Regions from separate parts of the Alkalispirillum mobile genome, predicted to be linked through region 3. Evidence: predicted binding sites of a transcription regulator. Region 3 holds the regulator's gene; each other region holds the start of a gene.
The links. The regulator FliA, encoded in region 3, starts transcription of late flagellar genes. The targets are predictions, from matches to a motif close to GCTAAAGTTNNNNNNNNNNCNGCCGATA.
Positions count from the first base shown of each region.

Region 1: a site for FliA is predicted at 3,138-3,165, ahead of DFR31_RS03490 (methyl-accepting chemotaxis protein). Genes of this name have one in related genera too.
Region 2: a site for FliA is predicted at 5,838-5,865, ahead of DFR31_RS14060 (methyl-accepting chemotaxis protein). Genes of this name have one in related genera too.

Region 1 covers NZ_RCDA01000001.1:738,964-747,024, reverse strand. Annotated here, with positions in the region: gene DFR31_RS03505 (thioredoxin family protein) at 156-740, shown strand; gene DFR31_RS03500 (cytochrome C assembly family protein) at 763-1,557, opposite strand; gene ffh (signal recognition particle protein) at 1,737-3,116, shown strand; gene DFR31_RS03490 (methyl-accepting chemotaxis protein) at 3,279-4,904, shown strand; partial or broken gene DFR31_RS03485 (SLC13 family permease) at 5,008-6,300, shown strand; gene DFR31_RS03480 (glutathione S-transferase N-terminal domain-containing protein) at 6,687-7,301, opposite strand; gene DFR31_RS03475 (YbfB/YjiJ family MFS transporter) at 7,304-8,061, opposite strand, start outside.
Region 2 covers NZ_RCDA01000002.1:316,587-324,647, forward strand. Annotated here, with positions in the region: gene imuA (translesion DNA synthesis-associated protein ImuA) at 1-98, opposite strand, end outside; gene lexA (transcriptional repressor LexA) at 176-808, opposite strand; gene relA (GTP diphosphokinase) at 1,023-3,230, shown strand; gene DFR31_RS09655 (DNA primase) at 3,372-3,617, opposite strand; gene DFR31_RS14060 (methyl-accepting chemotaxis protein) at 3,823-5,736, opposite strand; gene DFR31_RS09665 (EAL domain-containing protein) at 5,964-8,061, shown strand, end outside.
Region 3 covers NZ_RCDA01000002.1:203,371-211,431, reverse strand. Annotated here, with positions in the region: gene DFR31_RS09205 (protein-glutamate methylesterase/protein-glutamine glutaminase) at 1-974, opposite strand, end outside; gene DFR31_RS09200 (chemotaxis protein CheA) at 1,088-3,328, opposite strand; gene DFR31_RS09195 (protein phosphatase CheZ) at 3,391-4,182, opposite strand; gene DFR31_RS09190 (chemotaxis response regulator CheY) at 4,187-4,570, opposite strand; gene DFR31_RS09185 (RNA polymerase sigma factor FliA) at 4,635-5,363, opposite strand; gene DFR31_RS09180 (MinD/ParA family protein) at 5,363-6,193, opposite strand; gene flhF (flagellar biosynthesis GTPase FlhF) at 6,228-7,700, opposite strand; gene flhA (flagellar biosynthesis protein FlhA) at 7,719-8,061, opposite strand, start outside.

The DNA of each region.
Region 1 (8,061 bases), on a different contig from region 3:
CCCTGCGGGGCGGAACCCAGCGGGTTGAAAAGGCCTGCCGGCACCCGGCGGGCCTTTTCTATTTCCGGTGGCGGGCGGTACGTTGTGGGACAACACCCGGCCGGTCATGGCGGGGCCTGGATACCTGTGGTTGACCTCGGAAGGAGGGGATAGACATGGTCAAGACGGAATCGACAATGACGCCGTTAGGCACGCGGGCACCGGAGTTTCGGTTGCCCTCTACAGAAGGGGGCGAGATTGCCCTGGAGGCGGTGCGCGGCGAGCGTGGCCTGGTGGTGGCTTTCATCTGTAACCACTGCCCGTTCGTCAAGCATATCCGCGGTGCCCTGGCTGAGTTCGCTCGGGATTACGCGGCGCACGGCATCAACATGGTGGCCATCAGTGCCAATGATGTGGAGGCCTATCCCCAGGATAACCTCGAGGCCATGGTGAAGGAGAAGCAGGTGGCGGGGTACGAGTTTCCCTACTTGCTGGACGAGACCCAGGCGGTGGCCAAGGCCTACGGGGCGGCCTGCACCCCGGATTTTTTCCTGTTCGATGCCGACCTGAAGCTGGTTTACCGCGGGCGTTTTGACGCGGCCACGCCGGGCAACGATGAACCGGTGGACGGACGGGACCTGCGGGCGGCGGCGGATGCGCTGCTGCGGGGTGAGACGCTAGCCGCGGACGCACAGCGGCCGAGCCTTGGCTGTAACATCAAATGGAAGCCTGGGAACGAGCCGGCCTGGTTTCAGGGCTGAGCGGCGGCGGATCGGGATAGGGTCAGCCGAGCAGCAGTTCCAGCACGAACTTGCTGCCGAAGTAGGCCAGCGCCAGGGCGACAAACCCGCCCAGCGTCCAGCGCACTGCTGTTTGGCCGCGCCAGCCCATCCGCCAGCGGCCCACCAGCAGCGTGCCGAAGACTACCCAGGCCACAACGGACAGGGTGGTCTTGTGCACCAGGTGCTGGCCGAACAGGTCCTGGACGAACACCATGCCGGTGACCAGGCCGACGGTCAGCAGGACAAAGCCCAGCCAGAGCATGCCGAACAGCTGCTTTTCCATGGTGTGCAGGGCGGGGAGTTGGCGCACGAAACCGCCCATCTGGCGGTGGCGCAGGCGGTAATCCAGCACGGCGAGGATCACCGCCTGTATGGCCCCGAGGCCCAGGGTGCTGTAGGCCAACATGGAGCTGATGATGTGGGCGTCCACCCCAGGCTCGCGGGGCACCGGCGTGCCGCAGTCCGCGGTACAGGCCAGTAAAACGCCCAGGGCGGCCATGGGCAGCAGGATGATCCCCAGGTGGCAGACGGGCAGGCGGCTGGTGGCCACCAGCATCCCCGCCACCATGAATAGGCTGACCACCGCCCAGGCATTGAAAAAGCCCAGGTTGAGTCCGGCGTCGGTCCATACCGCCGACCAAGCGACGATCGCATGGAGCAGTGCACCGCCAGCGGCAAGCCACAGGGGCAGGTTTCGGCGCAAGGCATCCGTCTTGCCGCGTACCAACCCCTGGAGCAGCAGACCACCGGCCACGAGGTAAAGCGCCGCTGCCAGGATGGCGATGAAAAACAGCATGGTCAGGTGAAAACTCTCCGGGCAACCCCCGGGAAGCAGGGGGATTTGGACGGTGAATCTGCGCTGATCATCGCATACAAGGCCAGACACGGGAAGTCAGCGGCGGCTGGTGACGATATACTGTGGCCAAACTCCGGGTAGGCCCGGTGCCTGCCCCCGGTAAACGGGACGAGATACCTATGTTCGACAACCTCAGTGGACGCCTGTCAGAAGCCATGAACCGCCTGCGCGGCAAGGGGCGGCTGACCGAGGACAACATCAAGGACACGCTGCGCGAAGTGCGCATGGCCCTGCTTGAGGCCGACGTCGCGCTGCCGGTGGTGCGCGAGTTTATTGCCCAGGTCCGCGAGCGGGCCATGGGCGCCGAGGTAATGAAGAGCCTTACCCCCGGCCAGGCGCTGATCAAGATCGTCAAGGACGAGCTGGTCCAGGTGATGGGCGAGGAGAATGACGCCCTGGACCTGGCCGCCAAGCCACCGGCGGTGGTCCTGTTGGCCGGCCTGCAGGGCTCGGGTAAAACCACCAGCACCGCCAAGCTGGCCCGCTACCTGGTGGAGCGCGAGAAGAAAAAGGTTCTGGTCGTAAGCTGTGACATCTACCGGCCCGCCGCCATCGAGCAGCTGCGCACCCTCGCCGGCGAGGTGGGCGTGGAGTGGTTCCCCAGCGAGGCAAAGCAGGACCCGGAGAAGATCGCCAAGGCCGCGCTGGACCACGCCCGCAAGCAATTCTTTGATGTGCTGCTGGTGGACACGGCCGGGCGCCTGCACATCGACCAGGACCTGATGGACGAGGTCCAGCGGCTGCACAAGGCGCTCGACCCGGTGGAAACGCTGTTCGTGGTGGACAGCATGACCGGTCAGGACGCGGCGAACACGGCCCGGGCCTTCCACGACGCCCTGCCGCTCACTGGCGTGGTGCTGACCAAGACCGATGGTGATGCCCGCGGCGGTGCGGCGCTTTCCATCCGTCATATCACCGGCAAGCCGATCAAGTTCCTGGGCGTGGGTGAGAAGACCTCCGCCCTGGAGCCCTTCCACCCGGAGCGGGTCGCCTCCCGGATCCTCGGCATGGGCGACGTGCTCTCGCTGGTCGAGGAGGTGGAGCGCAAGGTTGATCGCAGCGAGGCGGAGAAGCTCAGCAAAAAGCTCAAGAAGGGCAAGGGATTCGACCTGGAGGACTTCAAGTCCCAGATGGAGCAGGTCAACAAGCTCGGCGGCATCGGTGGGCTGATGGACAAGATGCCCGGGATGGGCAACATGTCCGAGCAGATCAAGGGCAAGATGGACGACAAGCAGGTCCGCCGCCTGGTCGCCATCATCAACTCCATGACCCCCGATGAGCGTCGCCGCCCGGAGGTCATCAACGGCTCGCGCAAGCGCCGCATCGCCCAGGGCTCCGGCACCCAGGTGCAGGAGGTCAACCGTCTGCTCAAGCAATTCAAGCAGATGCAGAAGATGATGAAGCAGATGAAGAAAAAGGGCGGCATGCAGAAGATGATGCGCCAGCTTGGCGGAGGCGGCGGCGGTGGGCAGCTGCCACCGGGCATGGGGGGCTTCTAGAGGGGGGCCTTTGCCGCACCCGCTCAAGTTCCCTCGTAAGTAGTCGATGTTATGGTACACGGCGCGTGGGGTTTCCCTGCCGGTCCGCGGGGCTGGCCGTAGGAAGGCCGCGGGCCCATTACAAAGCCATAACAAGCGAAGACCTTACGGGGCAGGTGCTGCATGAATCTCGTCAAACGGTTCAACAACTGGCCGATCTGGGTGCGACTGCTGCTGGCCATCTGGCTGATGCTGGTGGTCGCCTGGAGCACGTTGATCGCGTGGTCGGTCTACGAGCAGCGGAACACCGCCCTGAATCAGGCGGTCACGTTCAGCGAGACCATGAACGAGATGACCATGGCCGGGCTCACCACGCTGATGATCCTCTGGGAAATGGACGAGCGCGATGAGTTCCTGGACCAGATCCTGGCCCTGCACAACATGGAGGACCTGCGTGTCCTGCGGAGCGAGGCCGTCAGCCGGCAGTTCGGCGAGGGGCTCGATATCAGTCAGCCGGCCAATGATATCGAGGCGCAGGTGCTGGAGACCGGTGAGTCGCATTTCGAGGTGGAAGAGGGCGGTGATTACCTCTACGCCGTGATCCCCAACCGCAACGTGCAGGACTACCTCGGCAAGAACTGCATGGCGTGCCACGCCATGGCCGACGAGGGCGAGGTGCTCGGCGCGGTCAGCATGCGCATCGGGCTGCACGAGGTGAACGAGGCGGTGTTCCGTTTTGGCACCATGGTCTTCGGGCTGGCGGTGCTCCTGAGCGTGCCGCTGCTTGGCGTGGTCTACCTGTTCATCAAGCGCTTTGTCTCGGCGCCGCTTGGCGACATGACCGATCGGCTGGAGGACATTGCCAGCGGCGACGGCGATCTGACGCGGCGGTTGCCGGAACGCGGGGAGGATGAAATCGGCCGGGCGTCGAACGCTTTCAACCACACCATGGACAAGTTCCACGACCTGGTGAGCCGCGTGGTGACCTCTGCCAGCCGGCTGACCGATGCGGCAGACCGTGTCTCCACCGTGACGGTGCAGACGAACAAGGGCGTACAGGCGCAACGCGAGCAGATCGAGCAGGTCGCCACCGCCATGAACGAGATGACTGCCACGGCCCAGGAGGTGGCGCGTAACGCCCAGGATGCGGCCCACGCTACCCGTTCCGGTGCCGATGCCTCCGATCGCGGGCGGGACGTGGTGGAGCGGACCATTGGCAGCATCGACCGGCTGGCCGAGGAGGTCCAGAAGGCCTCCGAGGTAATCCGCAAGCTGGCGGCCGACAGTGAGCGCATCGGGGAGGTCTCGGAGCTGATTCGCGAGATCGCGGAGCAGACCAACCTGCTGGCCCTTAACGCCGCCATCGAGGCCGCCCGTGCCGGCGATGCCGGCCGCGGCTTCGCCGTGGTGGCCGACGAGGTGCGCTCGCTGGCCAGCCGCACCCACGAGTCCACGCAGAGCATCCAGGAGATGATCAGTGGCCTGCAGGAAGAGACTCAATCCGCCGTGCAGGTCATGGAGTCGGGCTATCAGCAAACCCAACAGACCGTGGCGCAGGCCGGCGAGGCCGGTGAGTCGCTCCAGGAGATCGCCTCCTCGGTGCAGACCATCAGCAGCTCCAACGAGCAGATCGCCAGCGCCGCGGAGCAGCAGAGTGCTGTGGCCGAGGAGATCAACCGCAACATCACCAGCATTACCGACGGTGCCGAGCAGACCGCGGCCGGTTCGCGGGAGACCGCCAGCGCCGGCGATGAACTGGCCAAGTTGGCCCGTGAGCTGAAGCAACTGGTCGGGCAGTTCAAGGTCTGACAGTCGCGTGAGCCCACCGTCCGCCAGCCAGCAGCCCGAACGCCCGGCCCACCATTGGCGCCGGGTGTTCGGGTTTCTGTCCGGGCCGGCCATTTTCGCCGTGATGCTTTGGATCGGGCCACCCGGTGAGCTGTCGGTCGAGGCCTGGCGGGTAGCCGCATTGACCCTGCTGATGGCTACCTGGTGGGTGAGTGAGGCCCTGCCCCTGCCGGTCACGGCCATGCTCCCCATGGTGATGCTGCCCATGCTCGGGGTCAGCAGCGTGGAGAGCGCGGCGGCCCCCTATGCCAATCCCCTGGTATTCCTCTTTCTCGGTGGCTTTCTGCTGGCGCTGGCGATTCAGCGCTGGAACCTGCACCGGCGCATTGCCATCACCATCCTGAGCGTTTCCGGGCGCCGGCCGGATCTGCTGATCGGCGGTTTTATGGCCGCCACGGCAGGCCTGAGCATGTGGGTCAGCAATACCGCCACCGCTGCGATGATGCTGCCCATCGGGCTTTCGGTCATCGCGCTGCTGGAGGACCAGAGCGGCAAGATTGAGCGTGACTTCATCCTCGGGCTGCTGATCGGTATCGCATTTGCTGCGAATATCGGCGGTATGGGGACCCTGATCGGAACACCGCCCAACGCCTTGTTGGCCGGGTTCCTTTCCGAACGCCAGGGGCTTGAGATCGGTTTTGCCCAGTGGATGATCCTCGGCGTGCCGTTGGCGCTGACCCTACTGGCCGGTACCTGGTGGTTGTTGACCCACAAGGTCTACCAGGTCCGCCGCCAGTCCATGCAGGGTGTTTCCGAGTTGATCGAATCCCAGCGCAAGGCACTCGGGCGGATCAGTCGGGGGGAGCGCCGGGTGGCGATGATCTTCGCGCTTACGGCACTGGCCTGGGTGTGCCGGCCGCTGCTCCAGGCGGTCTGGCCGTGGGGGGAACTCAGCGACGCCGGCATCGCCCTGGCGGCGGGGGTCGCCCTCTTCCTGGTGCCGGTGGACTGGCGGCGACAACAGTTCCTGATGGAGTGGCAGGCCACCCGGGAGTTGCCCTGGGGGGTGTTGATCCTGGTCGGGGGTGGGCTCAGCCTCGGGGTGGCCATCGAGGACAGCGGGCTGTCCCACGCGATCGCCCTGACGTTGGTGGATCTGGCGGGCTGGCCGATCTGGTCGCTGATCGCGGTGATCGCGACCCTGACGCTGCTGCTGAGCCATGTCACCAGCAACACGGCGACGGCCGCCACGTTGCTGCCCCTGATGGTATCGTTGGCCCTGATGCTGGAGGTGGACCCGCTCCTGCTGGCCGTGCCGGTGGCCCTGGCCGCCTCCTGCGCCTTCATGCTTCCGGTGGCGACGCCACCGAACGCCATTATCTTCGGTAGCGAGCGGTTGCGGGTCACGGACATGGTCTATGCCGGGGCGTGGGTGACCCTGTTTGCGTTACCGGTCCTGGTGGTGGTGAGTACTATTGCGGTTGTCCCCCTCTTTTCGGGTGGGGGCTGATCGATGCAGATCACAAATCACGTTTTTGGAATGTCTCAAGGGTAGGCTTCGCTTGACCTAAGTCAATTCAACGGGCCGGCGATGGGAGTAGCTTACGTCCTCAGACAAGGATGTCTACCGTTGCACGGAGGCAACGGCCAATAACTTCAGCAGGATGCACCAAGAAGCGCAGCAGGGAAGCCCCGTCCGTGCTAGCGGAGGGCGCGGTCAGGAGAGCCGGAAGGCTATGTGCCCCACCTGGTGAAAGCCGGGTGGGGCTTTTTGTCTCCGGGTGGTTTTTGTTTTAAGGCGCGTTACTGAAAGCGAGTGGTACGGAAGCTTTCCCGGGCAATAACGGCCTCATGCCAGTCCGCGAGGGCCGGGTGACGGGGCTGCCAGTCGATTTCCGGCATGCGGAAGAGCAGGTAGTCCAGGGCCACGGCCACGGCGATATCGCCCAGGGTCACGGTGCCCCTGTTGTCCGGATTGTCCCCGCCCTCAATTACCTCATTGTCCAGTGCCGCCAATGTCCGTGCTATCGCCCGCGCCCGGCGTTGACCCAGAACGGAGTCATCGGCCGCCGCGCCCTGGTGTTTGCGCCCAATCACGGAATTGAACGCCGCCTCCATCAGGCCTTGGCCCAGACCGGCCCGGTGCAGTACCTCCGATTGTTGCGCCCCCGGCACCAGGTCGGGGCCTTGGCCAACGGCATCCAGGTGCATGGCAATCAACGGCGATTCGACCAACGCCGTGCCGTCATCGGTGGTCAGTGCCGGCACCCGACCCACCGGGTTCACCGCAAGCAGCGCCTCATCGTCACTCCATGGGTCGCACCAGATCAGTTCGACCCGGTCCGCCAGGCCCTTCTCCAGGGCTGCGATGCGGGCCACGCGGGCGTAAGGTGAGGTCGCGTTCAGGAAAAGCTGCATGGTTATTGCCTCCGGGCGGTTTCAGGTGTGATGGTGTAGATCGGAAAAGCGACCTTGCTGGTGAGGACGAGCAGGGTGGCGGCCATCAATACGAGGCTTCCCAGAAGGAACAGCGGCATATAATGCCCCTGTGCATCGTAATAGGCCGACATGCCCAAGCCAGCTGCCGCCTGCGCCGCGGCGAAGCTTGTAGTCGCGATGCCCCAGTATCGTCGATGCGCTTGAGGTCCCACGAGTTCAGAGAGGCGACCGGAGGTTAGCGTAACAATTCCGGGCACAAGTGCGCCGACGACGAATGATGAGATAGCCAAGCTGAATGGGCTGACCGATAACAGTGGGAGTGCGACAGCGACCCCCTTGGTGAGAAGAGCGAGTAGCAGAGAGGTAGCCCAACCCAGCCATTGGGCGGCAAGGCCAGCGACAAGCGGACCGAGAATCGCCCCCAATCCGAACAGAGCCCATTGCTGTGCCGCCAGGGTCTGGCCCAGCGCTGCCTCCCGGGCAATGAAATCAACCCAGAAGACGGTATGGGGCACGAATCCGATCGCATCCATGCTGTACGCGGCGATGACCAGCACAATGACCGCCATCGGTAAGCCGGTTTTGGGCCCAGTGGGAGAACCGGTTTCTTGAGCAAGGGGTGGTCGCTCCATATGGCGAAGACCCCATTGGCTTGCGAGCCCTGCGATCAGGCAAAGGGCGCCGAGATGCAGCCACGTCCACGCCAGGCTGACCTGCAAGAGCCAGGGGATCAGGGTCG
Region 2 (8,061 bases), 110 kb from region 3:
CCGGTGGTCAGGCCCCGGTGAGTGGTGGTGTCGGCGGCCTCGCCGGTGGCACGCCAGATACGGGGGTGTTTCAGCAGATGGTCCAGTGCCTCGGTCATGTTGGGCTCCTCGCATTTGCGATGGTGGCCTTCCCTGGCCAAGGGCGGTCTCGGCTCCATGGACACCGGCTGGAATCTCAGCTCAGCCCCTCGGTGCGGATCACGCCCACGGCAATGCCCTCCAGGCTGGCATCGTCGCGGGTGAGGTCCACCTCGATGGGCGGGTAATCGGGGTTTTCGGAGAGCAGCCGCAGCTGGCTGCCTTGCTGCTCCAGGCGTTTGACGGTGACCTCGTCGTGCAGCCGCACCACCACGATCTGGCCGTTGCGGGCCTCGTGGGTGCGGTGTACCACCAGCAGGTCGCCGTCGAGGATGCCGGCATCGCGCATGCTCATGCCGCGCACCCGCAGCAGGTAGTCGGGTCGGGGCGAGAACAGGCCGGCATCCACCCGGTAGTGCCGGTCGATGTGCGACTCGGCCAGGATGGGACTGCCGGCGGCCACCCGGCCCACCACGGGCAGGCCGTCGCCGTCCTGTTCGGGGGCGTCAGCCGGAGCGGGTAGGTGGATACCGCGCGAGGTGCCCGGGCGTAGCTCAATGGCCCCCTTGCGGGCCAGGGCGCGCAGGTGGCTCTCCGCGGCATTGGGCGAGCGGAAGCCCAGGGCCTGGCAGAGCTCGGTCCGGGTGGGCGGATAGCCGGTGCGCCGGATGTGCTCGCGGATCTGCTCGAGCACCTGCTGTTGTCGGGGTGTCAGGGTGTCGTTTGTCATGATGGGTGTAAATTTATACAGTATCGCCGGTTTGTGCAAGTCCGCGGCTACGACGACGGTCAGACCCGCTGGCAGGGGTGGGCATGCAGGGCGTGCCGCGCTGCCACATGTGCTCGGGGTCGGGGTGGCGGATAATAGGGGCAGCGATGGGGTGAAAGTGCCGATGGGACAGGTACAATTCACGCCCTGTGACCGGCGGCGGATGGCGGTGTAGATGGTACATACCGGACTGACACAATTGCCCGACGAGACGCAGCTGGACTTCGACAGCTGGGTGGCGCAACTGCCTGCCTGGCTGGACGAGGACGACCGCGAGGTGCTGAGCGAGGCCTGGCGCCTGGCCGAGATGGGTTGCAAGTCGGCGCAACGGCCCACCGGCGACAGCTACTTCGAGCACGGAGTGGCCGTGGCCACTATCCTGTCCGGGTTGCGTCTGGACGCCGCCACCCTGGCCGCCGGCTTGTTGCACGATCTGCCCACCCTGGACGAGACCGCCCTGGGTCGTATCCGGAAGCGGCTGGGCAGCGACGTGGCCCACCTGGTGGAAGGCGCCTCGCGCATGCAGGACATCTCCCGCTTTCACGCCCCGGAACAGCTGGCCGAGGCCTCCGACCGGGCCGAGGGGCTGCGCAAGATGCTGCTGGCCATCGCTTCGGATGTGCGGGTGGTATTCATCACCCTGGCCGAGCGCCTGCACGACCTGCGCACCCTCCGCGAACTGCCCGAGGCCCTGCAGCGGCGTATCGCCCAGGAAACCCGCGATATCTACGCCCCGCTGGCCAACCGTCTGGGCATCTGGCAGCTCAAGTGGGAACTGGAGGACCTGGCCTTCCGCTATCTGCAGCCCGATGTCTACAAGCAGGTGGCCCGGTTGCTGGCCGAGCGTCGGCTGGACCGCGAGGCCTACATCGAACGGGTCCGCCAGTCACTGCACGACGCCCTCCGCGAGTCCGGGATCAAGGCCGATGTGGTGGGCCGGCCCAAGCACATCTACAGCATCTGGCGGAAGATGCAGCGCAAGGGGCTGCGCTTTGAAGAGCTGTACGACCTGCGCGCCCTGCGCGTGCTGGTGGACGACGTGGGCACCTGTTACGCGGTGCTTGGGGTGGTGCACAGCCTTTGGAAGCACATCCCCAAGGAGTTTGACGACTACATCGCCACCCCCAAGGAGAACAACTACCGCTCCCTGCACACGGCGGTGATCGGCCCCGAGGGCAAGACCCTGGAGGTGCAGATCCGCACCCACGCCATGCACCAGGAGGCGGAGCTGGGCATCGCCGCCCACTGGCGTTACAAAGAGGGCGGCCAGCAGGACCGTGACTTCGAGCAGAAGATCGCCTGGCTGCGCCAGATCCTGGAGTGGGGACAGGAGGAGAACGGCGCCGAGGACTTCCTCGACCGCTTCAAGGCGGAAGTGTTCGAGGATCGAGTCTACGTCATCACCCCCCAGGGTGACGTGGTGGACCTGCCCCGGGGCGCCACGCCGCTGGATTTCGCCTACCACATCCACTCCCACGTGGGGCACCACTGTCGTGGGGCCAAGGTGAACGGGCGCATGGTGCCGCTCACCCATACGCTAAAGAGTGGCAGCCAGGTGGAGATCATCACCTCGCGCTCGGCCACCCCCAGCCGCGACTGGCTCAACCCCTCGCTGGGCTACCTGCGCACCTCCCGGGCACGGGCCAAGGCACGGACCTGGTTCCGGCAGCAGGACCACGACAAGAACGTCCAGGCCGGGCGCAATATCCTGGACCGGGAACTGCACCGCCTGGGTCTGCAGGACGTCCCGCTGGACGACGTGGCGCAGAAGACCCGGTTCCGCAAGCTGGAGGACTTCCTGGCCGCACTGGGGCGGGGCGACATTACCGCCGGACAGATCGCGAGTATCGTCGGTGAACGGGTGTTGCCGCGCCCGGAGGGGGAGGATCCGCTGCCGGTCAGCCGCAAGCGCAGCACGGTCTCCAGCCAGGGTGGCGACGAGGTGACCATCTACGGTGTGGACAACCTGCTCACCCGGTTGGCCCGTTGCTGCACCCCTGCACCGGGCGACCCCATCATCGGTTTTCTGACCCGGGGACGAGGCGTGACCATCCACCGCCGCGACTGCCCGGAGGTGGGGCGCTTGCGGACCGACGAGCCCGAACGGCTGATCGATGTCACCTGGACCGATCCGGGCGGGCGTCGCTACCCGGTGAACGTGGTGGTGCACACCCCCGACCTGCAGCGGGCGCTGCAGGACGTTTCAAAGGTGCTGACCAACGAGCAGATCCGGCTGCTGGGCATCAACACCCAGACCGACGCCCGGGGCGAGCACGCCTCGCTCGATCTCTCCCTGGAGGTGGCGGACGTGAACCAGATGAGCCGCCTGATGAATCGCATCGGCAGCCTGCCCCATGTGCAGGATGTGCACCGCAAGGGCTGACCCAGGGCCAGGTACCAGGGCTGAATATGAAGTTGCTGACGTAAAAAAAGCCGGGTCCTGCACGGACCCGGCCCGATCAAAAGGCCTGTTCTTCAGGCCATCAGGATCGCCGGGGGGGCGATTCACATCGGGAAGGACCGATCAGTAGTCGTTACCGTCGTCTTCCCAGTCGTCCTCGAGACCGTCATCGTCCCAGTCGTCGTCCATGCCGTCGTCATCCCACTCATCATCCATGTCCTGCTGATCACCGAAGTCATCCTGCTGCTCTTCCATCGGCTCGTCCATGGGTTCATCCATCGGGTCGTCGCCACCGCAGCCGGCGAGACCGGCCATGGAGAACACACCCAGAATGATCAAAGTCAGCAGACCGTAGCGGAAACGCTTCATCACTTACCTCCTTGGTTGATTGCTGGCTAAGAGGTAAGCAGGGAGCGTGCCAAAAAATAATCTACTAAAAACAGATGATTAGCAATTCAGGTGTATGCCGGCGAGTGTGCCATACAGGCACATGAGTCAAATCGAGACCGTCTTGCGACGGGGTGAGGGTCGCAGGAAGGAGGGAGGCCGGCCGGGCCGGCCTCCCGGCACCGTCTCAGGTTCTGAACCGCCCGACCAGCTGCTGTAGCTGGCTGGCGAGCTGTGCGAGCTGGTCGCTGGCGGTAGCGCTCTCTTGTACGGAGCGTCCGGTGTCCTCGGCGACATCCTTGATGTGGGTGATGTTGCGGTTGATGTCCTCGCTGACGGCGGACTGCTCCTCGACGGCGCTGGCGATCTGGGTGGTCATGTCGTTGATCTGGCTGACCGAGGCGGCGACCTCCTCGAGGGTGGTGCCGGTCTGGGCGGAGGCCTTGACGCCCTGCTGGGCCTGCTGGCGGCTCTCCTCCATGACGGAGACGGCCTGGCTGGTGCCGGACTGCAGGCGGTCGATCATGCCCTCGATCTCGCCGACCGACTGCTGGGTGCGGGAGGCGAGGCTGCGGACCTCGTCGGCGACCACGGAGAAGCCGCGGCCGTGTTCGCCGGCGCGTGCGGCCTCGATGGAGGCGTTGAGCGCGAGCAGGTTGGTCTGATCGGAGATCTCGCGAATGACGTCGAGCACCGAGCCGATGTGCTCGCCCTCTTCGGCGAGTTTCTCGATGACCTGTGCGGCGGCCTGGACCTCCTCGGCGAGCTGGTCGATGGCCTCCATGGAGCCGTGGACCACCTGTCGACCGTCCTCGGCCTTGCTGGCGGTGCCGTGGGCGAGGTCGGCGGCCTCCTGGGTGGTGCGGGCGATTTCGGCCACGGTGGAGGTCATCTCGTTCATGGCGGTGGCGACCTGGGTGGTGTCGTCCTGCTGTCGCCGTGTGCCGTCGCTGGTCTGGCGGGCGATGGTGGCCATCTGCTCGGAGGCGGCGGCGATCTGGGAGGTGGCCTCTGCGGTTTCGCCGACCAGTTTGCGGATCTTGTCGACGAAGCGGTTGAAGGCGGTGGCCAGATCGCTCATCTCGTCGCGGCCGGAGTCGTCCAGGTGGCGGGTGAGGTCGCCGTCGCCCTCGGCGATCTCGTTCATGTGGTCCACCGTCTGGCGGATCGGCCGCACGATGCCGCGGGCCAGCCAAAGCGCCACCCCGATGCCGATCAGGATGCCGATGAGCGCGATGCCCCCGGATTGCACCATGGTGTTGCGCATGGCGGCGGCGTAGAAACTGCGGTCCATGCCGATCTCCACCACGGCAATGGGCTCGCCGGAGAAGTCGTGAATTACCCGGGCCTCGGTGGCGTAGGGCACCCCCTCGCGTTCGGCTTCGCCACGGGCCTCATCACCGTCCCAGGCATGGCGCAGCATCCGTTGGCTGACCAGGGATTGGCCGCTCAGCGTGCTGGCCAGGACCTCGAAGTTCTCACCGTCCCGGGCAAAGATGGACATCTCCACGCCGAACTCCTCGGCAAAGCGGTCCACGAAGCCCTGGTCCAGGCCGAGGCCGAACTCCACCGCACCCACGTGGTCGTCATCCAGGTCCCGGACCGGGCTGACACCGCGGATGCCGATGCCGGCAACGCCCCCTTCCAGGCCCCGGATCGTCGAGACCGACTCGTTGGCCTGGACGATGGTCTGGCGCATATCGGACAGGTCGTCGCCGTAGCGGTCCGGACGGTGGAAGCGGAAAAAGGAGGTGGCCGGCGGTTCGTGGAACTGGAACTGGGCCAGGCCGTAGGGCTCGGCGGTCGCGTCGTACATCGGCTGCAGCATGCCGACCAGGTAGTCCCGGTCGCCACGGGCGAAGGCTGCCCTGACCTGGGGGATGTGGGCGACCATCGCCGAGTAGCTTTCCGCCATCAGCGCGTGATCGTCCAGCTCGGCATGCATCGCCTGGTAGACGTAATTCAACTCCCGCTGCTCGGCCCGGTCGATCAGCTCCCCGGTGCGCCAGATGAACAGCGCGACAAGCACCAGGATGCCCACCAAAACCAGAACGGATACGGAGATAGCCAGGCGCTGGCCGATCTTCAGATTCTTGAGCACGGTTCCCCCTCGACATCCCAAACGGGTAATGCTTGCGATCCGGGCCCGGCCGTTTCCATCAGCCCCGGTTGCCGCATGAATGGCTTAATTGTCACACAAGTTATCGGTCAATGGCCCGTGAAGTTGAGGGGTGCAATTCCGCACTTCGCACTGCTGATTTGCCGCGCTGTCGCGGTTTTGACAAACTGCGCTGTGAATGGCCCGGAAAAAAACAAGGGAGCCGGAGCATGGCGGGTTCAGCCAGGGCGGCAATCCACTTTCAGGATATCGTGGAGAACCACCCCTATATCATCACGTGTTTCCTTCCGGATACCACGATCCTCTACGCCAATGCGACCGCGCACGCCTATTTTGGCCTGCCCCGAGGGGGCATGGTGGGGCAGCGCTGGGTGGAGACCCTGCCCCAGGAGCACCAGTCGCTGAACATGGCGGAACTGGCCCGTTACACCCCGGAGAAGCCGATCCGCCGTATCCAGAACCCCGTTCTGCGGGCCGACGGGGCGCAGCGGTGGGTGGAATGGACCAGCCGGGCGTTCTTCGACGAGGACGGTAGCCTGAGTTACTTCCAGACGGTCGGGGTGGATGTGACCGACCGCAAGGCGGCCGAGGAGCGCTCCGAGCAGTTGCTGGAGATTCTCGAAGGCGCCTCAGCCTATATCGCCATGGCCGACATTGCGGGGCGGGTCCTGTACGTGAACCCGTCGCTGCAACGCCTGCTGGGTAACCCCCGCCATCGAACGGCGACCATCGACGGCGTCCATCCCGACTGGGCCAGCCGGCTGGTGCGGGAGACCGCCATGCCCGCCGCCGCGCACCGGGGTGTCTGGGAGGGTGAGACCGCCATTCTGGCCGCGGACGGCACCCGGGTCCCAGTGCTGCAGACCATCGTCGCCCACCTGGATGGTGCCGGTGAGGTCAGCACTTATTCTACCGTCATGCAGGATATCTCCGCACTGCGCGAGGGCGAGCGGTTACGTCAGCAACTGCTGGAGAGCCTGGCGGAGGGGGTGTTCGGGGTCGACGTTCACGGCCGCTACACTTTCTTGAACACCGCGGCCTGCCGGCTGCTGGGGTTTGCCGATGAGCAGGAGGCGCTGGGGGCCAACGCCCATGAGCTGTCCCACCATACCCGGCGTGACGGCACGCCCTACCCGGAGGCGGAGTGCCCGATCCTGCAAGTGCTGCAGACCGGCGAGCCGTTGTATTCGCACGAGGAGTATTTTCGGCACAGTGACGGCAGCGGACTGCCTGTGCTGCTGAATGCCGCGCCGCTCAAAGACGGCAGTGGTTCCGTGACCGGCGTGGTGGTCTCCTTCCAGGATATCAGCGACCTGCAGTTGGCCCGGGAGGCGTTGCGGCGCAGTGAGGCGGAACTGGCCGAGGCGCAGCAGATCGCCCACTTGGGCAACTGGGTCTCCGACTTTGTCCGCAACGAGATCCGTTGGTCCGACGAGGTCTACCGGATCTTCGGGCTCAAAAAAGAGGAGTGGGGCGGCAACGAGGCCGCCTTCATGGAGGCCGTCCACCCGGAGGACCGGCCTCGGGTGCGCCGGGCCATTGATGAGTCACTGCAACCCGGTGGGCCGTCGTACGACCTGGAGCATCGTATCCTGCGGCCGGACGGCACCGTGCGCATCGTGCACCAGAGGGGGGAGGTGGCGTTTGATACGGCCGGTCGGCCGCTGCGCATGGTCGGTGTCATCCATGACATCACCGAGCGGCGCGAGGCGGAGAACCTGCTGCAGTATCTCTCCTACCACGATGTGCTCACCGAACTTCCCAACCGGACGTTGTTCCAACTGCGGGTCACGCAGGGTATCAATCGAGCCCGGGCATTGGGGGGTGGGTTGGCCCTGGTGCATATCGGGCTGGACCGTTTCAAGGGCGTGAACGAGGGGCTGGGCCACCTTATCGGTGACCGGGTGTTGCAGCAGGTCGCCCGGCGCCTCGAGGATCAGATGCAGCACGGCGAGACGCTCGCCCGCCTGGCGGGCGATGAGTTCGGCGCGCTGTTGCTCCGGGTCGAGGGGGATACCGAGGCCTCGGAGAAGGTGGAGCGGCTGCTTGCCCCCTTGCGGGAGCTCTTCCTGGTGGGCGAGGAGGAGCTGTACGTGCCCGGGTCGGCCGGTGTTGCGCTCTACCCGCACGACACCCGCGACCCCGGGGAGCTGCTGCAGCAGGCCGAGGCGGCCATGCACCAGGCCAAGCGGGAGGGGGGCAACAGCTTCCGCTACTACTCCGGTCAGTTGAATCACCGGGCACGCGCCCGGGTCTCCTTGGAGAGTCGGCTGCGCCGTGCCGTGGACCAGCAGGAGGGCTTCTTCC
Region 3 (8,061 bases):
CAATACTTGGCCGCGGAGGCGAAGGCGATATCCACGCTCGGCTTGTAGAACTGCTCAGACGACGCGTCAAAAACACGAACCGTCAATTTACCGCCGCGCTCCTCCACTGCGGCCTGTCGGCCACCGGGTGCCAGCAGCGCCTGCCCCGGGCGCAATTCGTCACCGTTTTGGGCCTCGCGCACCTGGATTCGGCACAACTCGTTGAGGCGTTCGGCGAAGGCGGGCGTGAAGCTCGCCGGCATGTGCTGGATGATTAGCACTGGCAGCGGGTAACCCGCCGGCAGCTGGGTCATGACCCGCTGCAGGGCGACCGGGCCGCCGGTGGATGTCCCGATCACGACCAGCTTCAGGTCCCCGGCGCGCACCCGATGCCCGCGATCAGCACGGGGCGGCGGGGCCTCTGCCGGCGCGGCGGCTGGTGCGGATGGTGTTGTCGCACGCGACCGCGCCGTTGCAACGCCGGTTTTTTCCGTGCCGGCCCGGGCCGCGGGGGTTGCCGGGCGCTGCGCTTCGCTCCGGGCCGGCGGCGGGCTGGTGGGCGCGGAGGGGCGCGGGGCACGACTGGCCGGCGCGCCGCGGCCACCGCCCAGCGCGATCACGCGCTCCTGCAACTGGCGCTTGACCTGCTCCATGTCGCCGGAGATGTCCGCGAACCGCTTGGGAATGAAATCGGACGCCCCGGCATCAAGGGCATCGAGGGTCTCGCGGGCGCCGTCGTAGGTCAGCGAGGAGAACATGAGCACCGGGGTGGGCTGCTGGCGCATGATCTCGCGCACGGCAGTGATGCCGTCCATCTCCGGCATCTCGATGTCCATGGTGACCACGTCCGGGCGGAGCTTCTGCACCTGCGCCACCGCCTCCCGTCCATTGGCCGCTTCCCCCACCACCTCGATGCGGGGATGCTCCTGCAACATGGCCTTGATACGGCGGCGGAAGAAGCCGGAGTCATCCACCACCAGCGCACGTACTTTCACCCATTACCTCCCAGTTCCCGATGCAGGGACGTTCATGTCTCGGTAGTCGCAGTCTACCGTATCAGGCGGGCTCAGCGGGGCCGGACCGGGGGGCATTGGCCGACGGCACCCGGTCAGAGCCGGGTACCGTAAGCCTTGACCAGACTGGGGATGTCGACGATGAGGGCGATCTTGCCGTCGCCGGTGATGGTGGACCCGGCCAGGCCGGGCAGCCCCTGGAGCATGGCACCCAGGGGTTTGATGACCACCTCCTCGAGCCCGATGACCTCGTCCACCACGAAGCCCACGGCCTGGTTGCCGAGGATCACGGTCACCACCTGGCGCTCGTCGTCGCTGCCGGCCTCGTGCATGCTCCGCACGGTACCCTCGCCCATCTGCTGCAGCCAGCGCTCGAGGAAGAACAGCGGCATGGCCTTGTTGCGCACCATGACCACCAGCCGCCCGTTCACCACGTTCGTCCGCTTGTGGTTGAGCTCGAAGATCTCGCGGACCACGGACATGGGCAAGGCGAACTTGCGCCCCCCGACCTTGACCATCAGCGTGGGCAGGATGGCGAGCGTCAGCGGCAGCTGAACCTTCATGGTGGTGCCGACACCCATCTCGGAGTCGATATCCACCGTGCCGTTCAGACGCGAGATGCTGTTCTTGACCACGTCCATGCCCACCCCGCGCCCAGAGACGTCGGAGATCTCCTCCTTGGTGGAGAAGCCAGCGGCGAAGATCAGGTTGTAGCACTCTTTCTCGTCCAGCCGGTTGGCGGACTCTCGGTCCATCACGCCCTTTTCCACCGCGATGTTACGCAGCTTCTCGGCATCCATACCCCGGCCGTCGTCGGCGATGGTGAGCAGGATGTGATCCCCCTCCTGTTCGGCGGCCAGCAGGACTGTGCCGGCGCGGGGCTTGCCCGCTGCCTCACGCTCGTCCGGGGGTTCGATGCCGTGGTCCACGGCGTTGCGCACCAGGTGGACCATGGGATCGGCCAGGGCCTCGACCATGTTCTTGTCCAGGTCGGTGTCCTCGCCGCGGGTCTCCAGCTTGATGTCCTTGTCCATGTTCCGCGCGAGATCACGGATCAGGCGGGGGAAGCGCCCGAAGACCTTCTTGATCGGCTGCATCCGGGTCTTCATGACCGCGGTCTGCAAGTCGGAGGTAACCAGTTCCAGGTCTGAGACCGCCTGCCCCATGCGCTCATCGCCCAGCACGCCGCGCAACGTGGCCAGCCGATTCCGGACCAGGACCAGCTCCCCGACCAGGTTCATGATGTCGTCCAGCTTGGCGGTATCCACGCGCACGGTGGCTTCCGGTTTGGGTGCGGGTGCCTTGCCGGCACCCCCACCGCCCGAGGACTGCCCCCCCGTACCACCGCCCCCTTTCTGGCCACCGGAACCGCCACCCGCGGCCGGCTTGGCGGGCTGCGCGGGTTGCTCCGCCCGGGCCTTGGGCGTCGGCTCCCGGGGGGCGGCAGGCGGGGCCTCGGAGGCCGATGCAGAACCGCGGTCCGCCTTGTCGTCCGCCGCTCCCTTCCCGGGGGCGCCGCCCTTGCCGTGCAGGTCGTCTAGCAGGGCCTCGAACTCGTCCTCGGATATCTCCTCGTCGCCGTTGCCCTGAGGCTGATCCGGGGCAGCCTGGGTCCCACCCTGGTCGCCGGTGGAGGCGGAAGCCGGCTCCTTTTCGGGCACGCCGGCGTGCTTGCCCTTGCCGTGCAGCTCGTCCAGCAGGGCTTCGAATTCGTCGTCGGTGATCTCGTCGCTGCTGCTGGCGCCCTGGTCGGTACCGGCGGGATCTGCAGCGGGCGCGGATTGCTCGTCCTCCAGGGCGTCGAGCAACTGCTCGAATTCCTGGTCGCTGATGTCGCCCTCTTCCCCCTGACCAGGGGCACCCTCGGCCTGCCTCTTCCCTTGTACCGGCGGGTCGGCGGCGGCCGTGTCGCCCTGCGGAGCGCCCTCCCCGGCCAGCCGTTGCTCGTCGGTGATGTTCAGGGCCTCCAGGTCGCGCAGCAGTGCCGGGTCGGCGGGCTCGGGGTCCTCGCCGTTCTCGATGCTGTTGAACTGGTTGACCACCACGTCAAGCGCCTGCAGCACCGTGTCCATCAACTCCGGGGTGACGGTGCGATCGCCATTGCGCAGCAGATTGAAGACGTCCTCGGTGCGGTGACAGACCTCCACCAACGGGTCCAGGCTCAGGAAGCCCGCACCGCCCTTGATGGTGTGGAAACCGCGGAAGACGGCGTTGAGCAGATCGCGGTCGTCGGGACTCTGCTCCAGGTCCACCAACTGCTCGCCGAGGTTCTCCAGGATTTCCCGGGACTCCACCAGAAAGTCCTGAACGATGTCGTCTTCGATGTCGATCCCCATGCCTGCCCCCTGTGATTCATGCGGTGCCCTGCTCAGCCGGCAGGAGCCGGGCGCGTGTCCAATCAGAAGCCCAGGCTGGACAGCAGATCGTCCACGTCGTCCTGGCCCTTGACCACATCCTCACCCTTGCTGGGCATTTGTGGCCCTTCGCCCCGCATATCGGTTTCCTTGTTCTCTTTGCCCTTATCGGCCGTTTTCCGGGATTCTTCACCCCGGGCCTTGCCGGACAGGGCCACCATCTGCACCAGGTTCTCCTCGACCTCCTCGACCAGCCCGATCACCCGACGGATGACCTGCCCGGTGATGTCCTGGTAGTCCTGGGCCATCAGGGCCTCGGAGAGCTTATTGTGCAGATCGGACGCGGACAGCCGGGCGCGCCCCAGGAAGCCGTCGATGTCCCGCGAGAGTTCGCGGAACTCTTCGGCGGAGAGCTCCCGGCGACGGAAGGCGCGCCAGCGCTCGGCCAGCTCCGCGGACTGGTCGCGGAGCTCGTCGGTGAGCGGCATGGACTCTTCGATGATGCCCAGGGTGCGGTGGGCCGCCTGCTCGGTCATGGTGATGACGTAGTTCAGGCGCTCCCGGGCGTCGGGGATCTCGGTGGCGGCGATGTCTGACAGCCGCGTGTCCAGCTTGAAGGACTTGATCGCCTCGTGCAGGTCGCGGGTCAACTGGCCCAGCTGCTGGAAGAGCTCGGTCTCGCGCAGGTGGGTCAGCTCGTCCACCACCGCGTCGGCCTCGCCCTGGTCCCCCCGGTCAACCGCCTGCATCAGGCGTTCCGCCGCCTCGCGGTAACGCGCCAGGCTATCCTCCTGCGGGTGATTGGCCTGGCCATCGCTCATGGATTCTGCGCTCATGCGTTCACGCCCCCTCGGCGTCGATCCGCTCGAAGATCTTCTCGATCTTCTCCTTGAGCGTGACGGCGGTGAACGGCTTGACGATGTATCCGTTCACGCCGGCCTGGGCGGCGGCCACGATCTGATCACGTTTGGCCTCGGCGGTGACCATGAGCACCGGCAGGTCCTTGAGATCGGGATCGGCTCGCACTTCCTTGAGCAATTCCAGCCCGGTCATGCCCGGCATGTTCCAGTCGGTGACCAGGAAGTCGATGCCGCCGCGCTTGAGGATAGGCAGGGCCGTCTTGCCGTCGTCGGCCTCGACGGTGTTGTTGAAACCCAGATCCCGCAGCAGGTTCTTGATGATGCGTCTCATCGTGGAGAAATCATCCACGATGAGGATCTTCATGTTCTTGTTCATGGCTGTGACAGTCCCCCTATTACATCCGGCCCGTTAGCACACAGAGGCGGCGTTAGCCGCGGCTCAGCCAGTCCTTGAGCAAGTCGCGCAGCTTGACGACGATACGGCCGTGAATCTGGCTGACGCGCGACTCGGTGATATTGAGCACCTGGCCGATCTCGCGCAGGTTGAGCTCTTCGTCGTAGTACAGGGCCATGATGAGCTGTTCCCGCTCCGGCAACTGGCGGATGGCCTCGGCCAGTGCCTGCTGAAAGCCCTCGTCGGTGATCTCGGCAAAGGGCTCCGGGTGGTCGCCCGGTAGCTGGTGCGGTTCGCCGGTCGCCGGATCCTCCTGATCGATACTGAAGACGCGGGATGTGGAAACATCCTGCAGGATCTGGTGGTACTCGTCGAGGGTGATGCCCAGTTCGTGGGCCACCTCGTGATCGCGGGCATCCCGCCCGGTGCGGTGCTCAATGGTCCGGATCGCTTCGGCCACCGAGCGGCCCTTGCGGTGCACCGAGCGCGGGGTCCAGTCCAACCGCCGGATCTCGTCCAGCATGGCCCCGCGAATGCGGATCCCGGCGTAGGTCTGGAAGCTCGCCCCCTGGCCGGCATCGTACTGCTGGGCCGCTTCCAACAGCCCCACCATGCCCGCCTGGATCAGGTCGTCCAACTGCACGCTGGGCGGCAATCGGCCGGCCAGGTGGTGGGCGATGCGCTTGACCAGCGAGGCGTGCCTCACCAGCAGGTCATTCTGGCTCTGCGCCGCCACTTCGGCGTACATGGCATGTCCGTTCATCAGGACACCTCCCCGGCACTGTATTGCACCAGGCGCTCAACGAAGAACTCCAGGTTGCCGACCATCTGTGCCGGCATGGGCCACTTCTGCACGCGCATGGCCATGTCCTTGAAGGCCCGCGCTGCCGGGCTACCGGGGAAGCTGGTAACCACCGGCTGCTGCTTCTGGACGGCGCGCCGCAGGCAGTCATCCTCCGGCACCATGCCCACGTAATCGATGGCCAGGTCGAGGAAGCGGTCGGTGGCCGCGGAGAGCTTGCGGAAGAGCATCCGCCCCTCCTCCGGCGAGCGCACCCGGTTGGCCACCATGTGGAAGCGCTCCACCCCGTGATCGCGGTTCAGCACCTTGATAAGCGCGTAGGCGTCGGTGATGGATGAGGGCTCGTCGCAGACCACCACCATCACCTCGCGGGAGGCCTTGGCGAAGCTCATAACGCCATCGGAGATGCCCGCCGCGGTGTCCACCAGCAGGTAGTCCAGGTCGTGGCTGAGCTCGCTGAAGCTGCGGATCAACCCAGCGTGCTCTGCCGGGGTGAGCTCGGCCATGCGCTGGGTACCCGACGAGGCGGGCACGATGGTGAAATCGCCGGGGGCACGCAGCAGCACCTCGTCCAGCGTGGCGGTACCGTCGATCACGTGGGAGAGGTTCTTCCGCGGCGACAGCCCCAGCATCACGTCCACGTTCGCCAACCCCAGGTCGGCGTCCATCAGCATGACCCGCTGATTCCGGGCACTGAGCGCGGCCGCCAGGTTGACGGACACGTTGGTCTTGCCGACGCCACCCTTGCCGCTGGTTATGGCGATGACCTTTACCGGTCTGGGATTAGCCATGCGTCTCAGTCCTGCTGCCTGATCGAAACCCGTGTTATTCACCAGCATGTCGCGCGCCACCCAGGCTCAACGCCAGGGCCTCCTCGTCCACCTCCTGCTGGTACTCGTCCACCAGGGCGCCGGCGCGCTCGACCAGTTTATCACCCCTGGCGATCTCAAGGTCTTCCGGTACCCGCTGCCCGGTCCCCAGCCAGGTCACGGGCAGGCGGCTGCGCAGCGCCACGGTCAGCATACCGCCCAGACTGGTCGCCTCGTCCAGCTTGGTGAAGATGCAGCCCTGCGGCTCGGCGGCGGCAAAGGCACGCATGGATTCGGTGAGCGTGCTCAACTGGGTGGCTGCCGACAGTACCAGGCAGGTGCGCAGCCGGCGACTGCTCTCCCGCAGGGCCGTGAACTGTTCGGCAAGCCGCACGTCCCGCTGGCTCATGCCGGCGGTGTCCACCAGCACCAGGCGCTTGTCCTGCAGGCTGTCCAGCACCTCGGCGAGTTCCTCGCCGCTGGCCGCGTTGTAGACCGGCACCTGCAGGATACCGGCGAAATTCCGTAACTGGTCCTGCGCGCCGATACGGAAGGTATCGGTGGACACCAACGCCACCTGGTCCCGACCCTGTTTCAGGGCGAAGCGGGCGGCCAGCTTGGCCACGGTGGTGGTCTTGCCCACGCCTGTGGGACCGACCAGGGCCATCACGCCCCCCTGCTCCAGGATGTCATCCTCGGCGATGGCGACATTGCGCTCGATGATCTGCAAGGCGTGGGCCCAGGCCTCCTCCGGGTCGGCCTCCGCCTGCACGTGATCCGCCAACCGGCGCGCCACGTCGCTGCCCATCCCCATGTCAGCCAGCCGCTTGAGCAACCCGGCCCGGGCCGGGTGCCGCTGGCCCATCTGGCTCCACTCCATCAGGCTCAGCTGGCTCTCGAACAACCCGCGGAGCTGGCGGATCTCCTCGCGCATCTGATTCATGGCCGGGTCCTGCGCCCACTCCACCCGCGGCGTGGGGCTCGCCCCGCGCGTACGCCTTGCTGCCGGCCGCCGTTCTCCGGACGCGGCGCCCTCCCGCTGCCGGGCCTCGCGCGCGGACTCGGCGTGAGCCTGCTGCAGGTCGGCGAACAACTCGTCCTCGTCATCGTCACCCACGGTGATGTCGAGCTTCCGGCGGGGCGACGTACCCCCGTCAGGCGCCGGGTTTTTGTCACTGTTCAGGCGGGCGGGATCGGGGAACCCACCGCCCGTTCCCGTCGAGGGGGCCTCCTGCTGCTCCTCCCGCCGCGCACGGTTCTCGCCGATCGCCCCCAGCGGCAACCCGCCGGGCCGCCCCAGGCCGCGCCCCGGCTCACCACCGTCGGCGGCCTGTTCCACCGCCTGCTTGTCGTAATCGATGGCCGAAATGACCTCCACGCCCCCCTCCACCTGCTTGGTGGAGAGGATGACCGCATCCGGGCCGTGCTCCTCGCGTACCTTGCGAATGGCCTGCCGCATGTCCTCGGCGAAAATGCGCTGGATCTTCATCGCCTGCCCTCTTGTCCTTTACTGGCCACTGCCGACCTGCTGTTGCTGGCCCACGGTGGCTACGATGCGAACCTGGCGGTCATCCGGGATCTCGTTGTACGAGAGCACGTGCAGGCTGGGCACGCTGTGGCGGATAAGCCGCTGCAGCCAATTCCTCAGTTGCGGCGAGGTGAGCAGGACTGCCGGCTGGCCGGACATCTCCTGCTTGCGGGTGGTGTCCGCCAGCGACTGCTGGAGGCGCTCCGCCAGGCCCGGCTCGAAGCCGCCCGACGATTCCCCGCCGCCCTGTACTGCATTAAGCAACATCTGTTCCAGTTGCGGATCGAGGGTCATCACCGGCAACTCGCGGGTCATGCCGGCG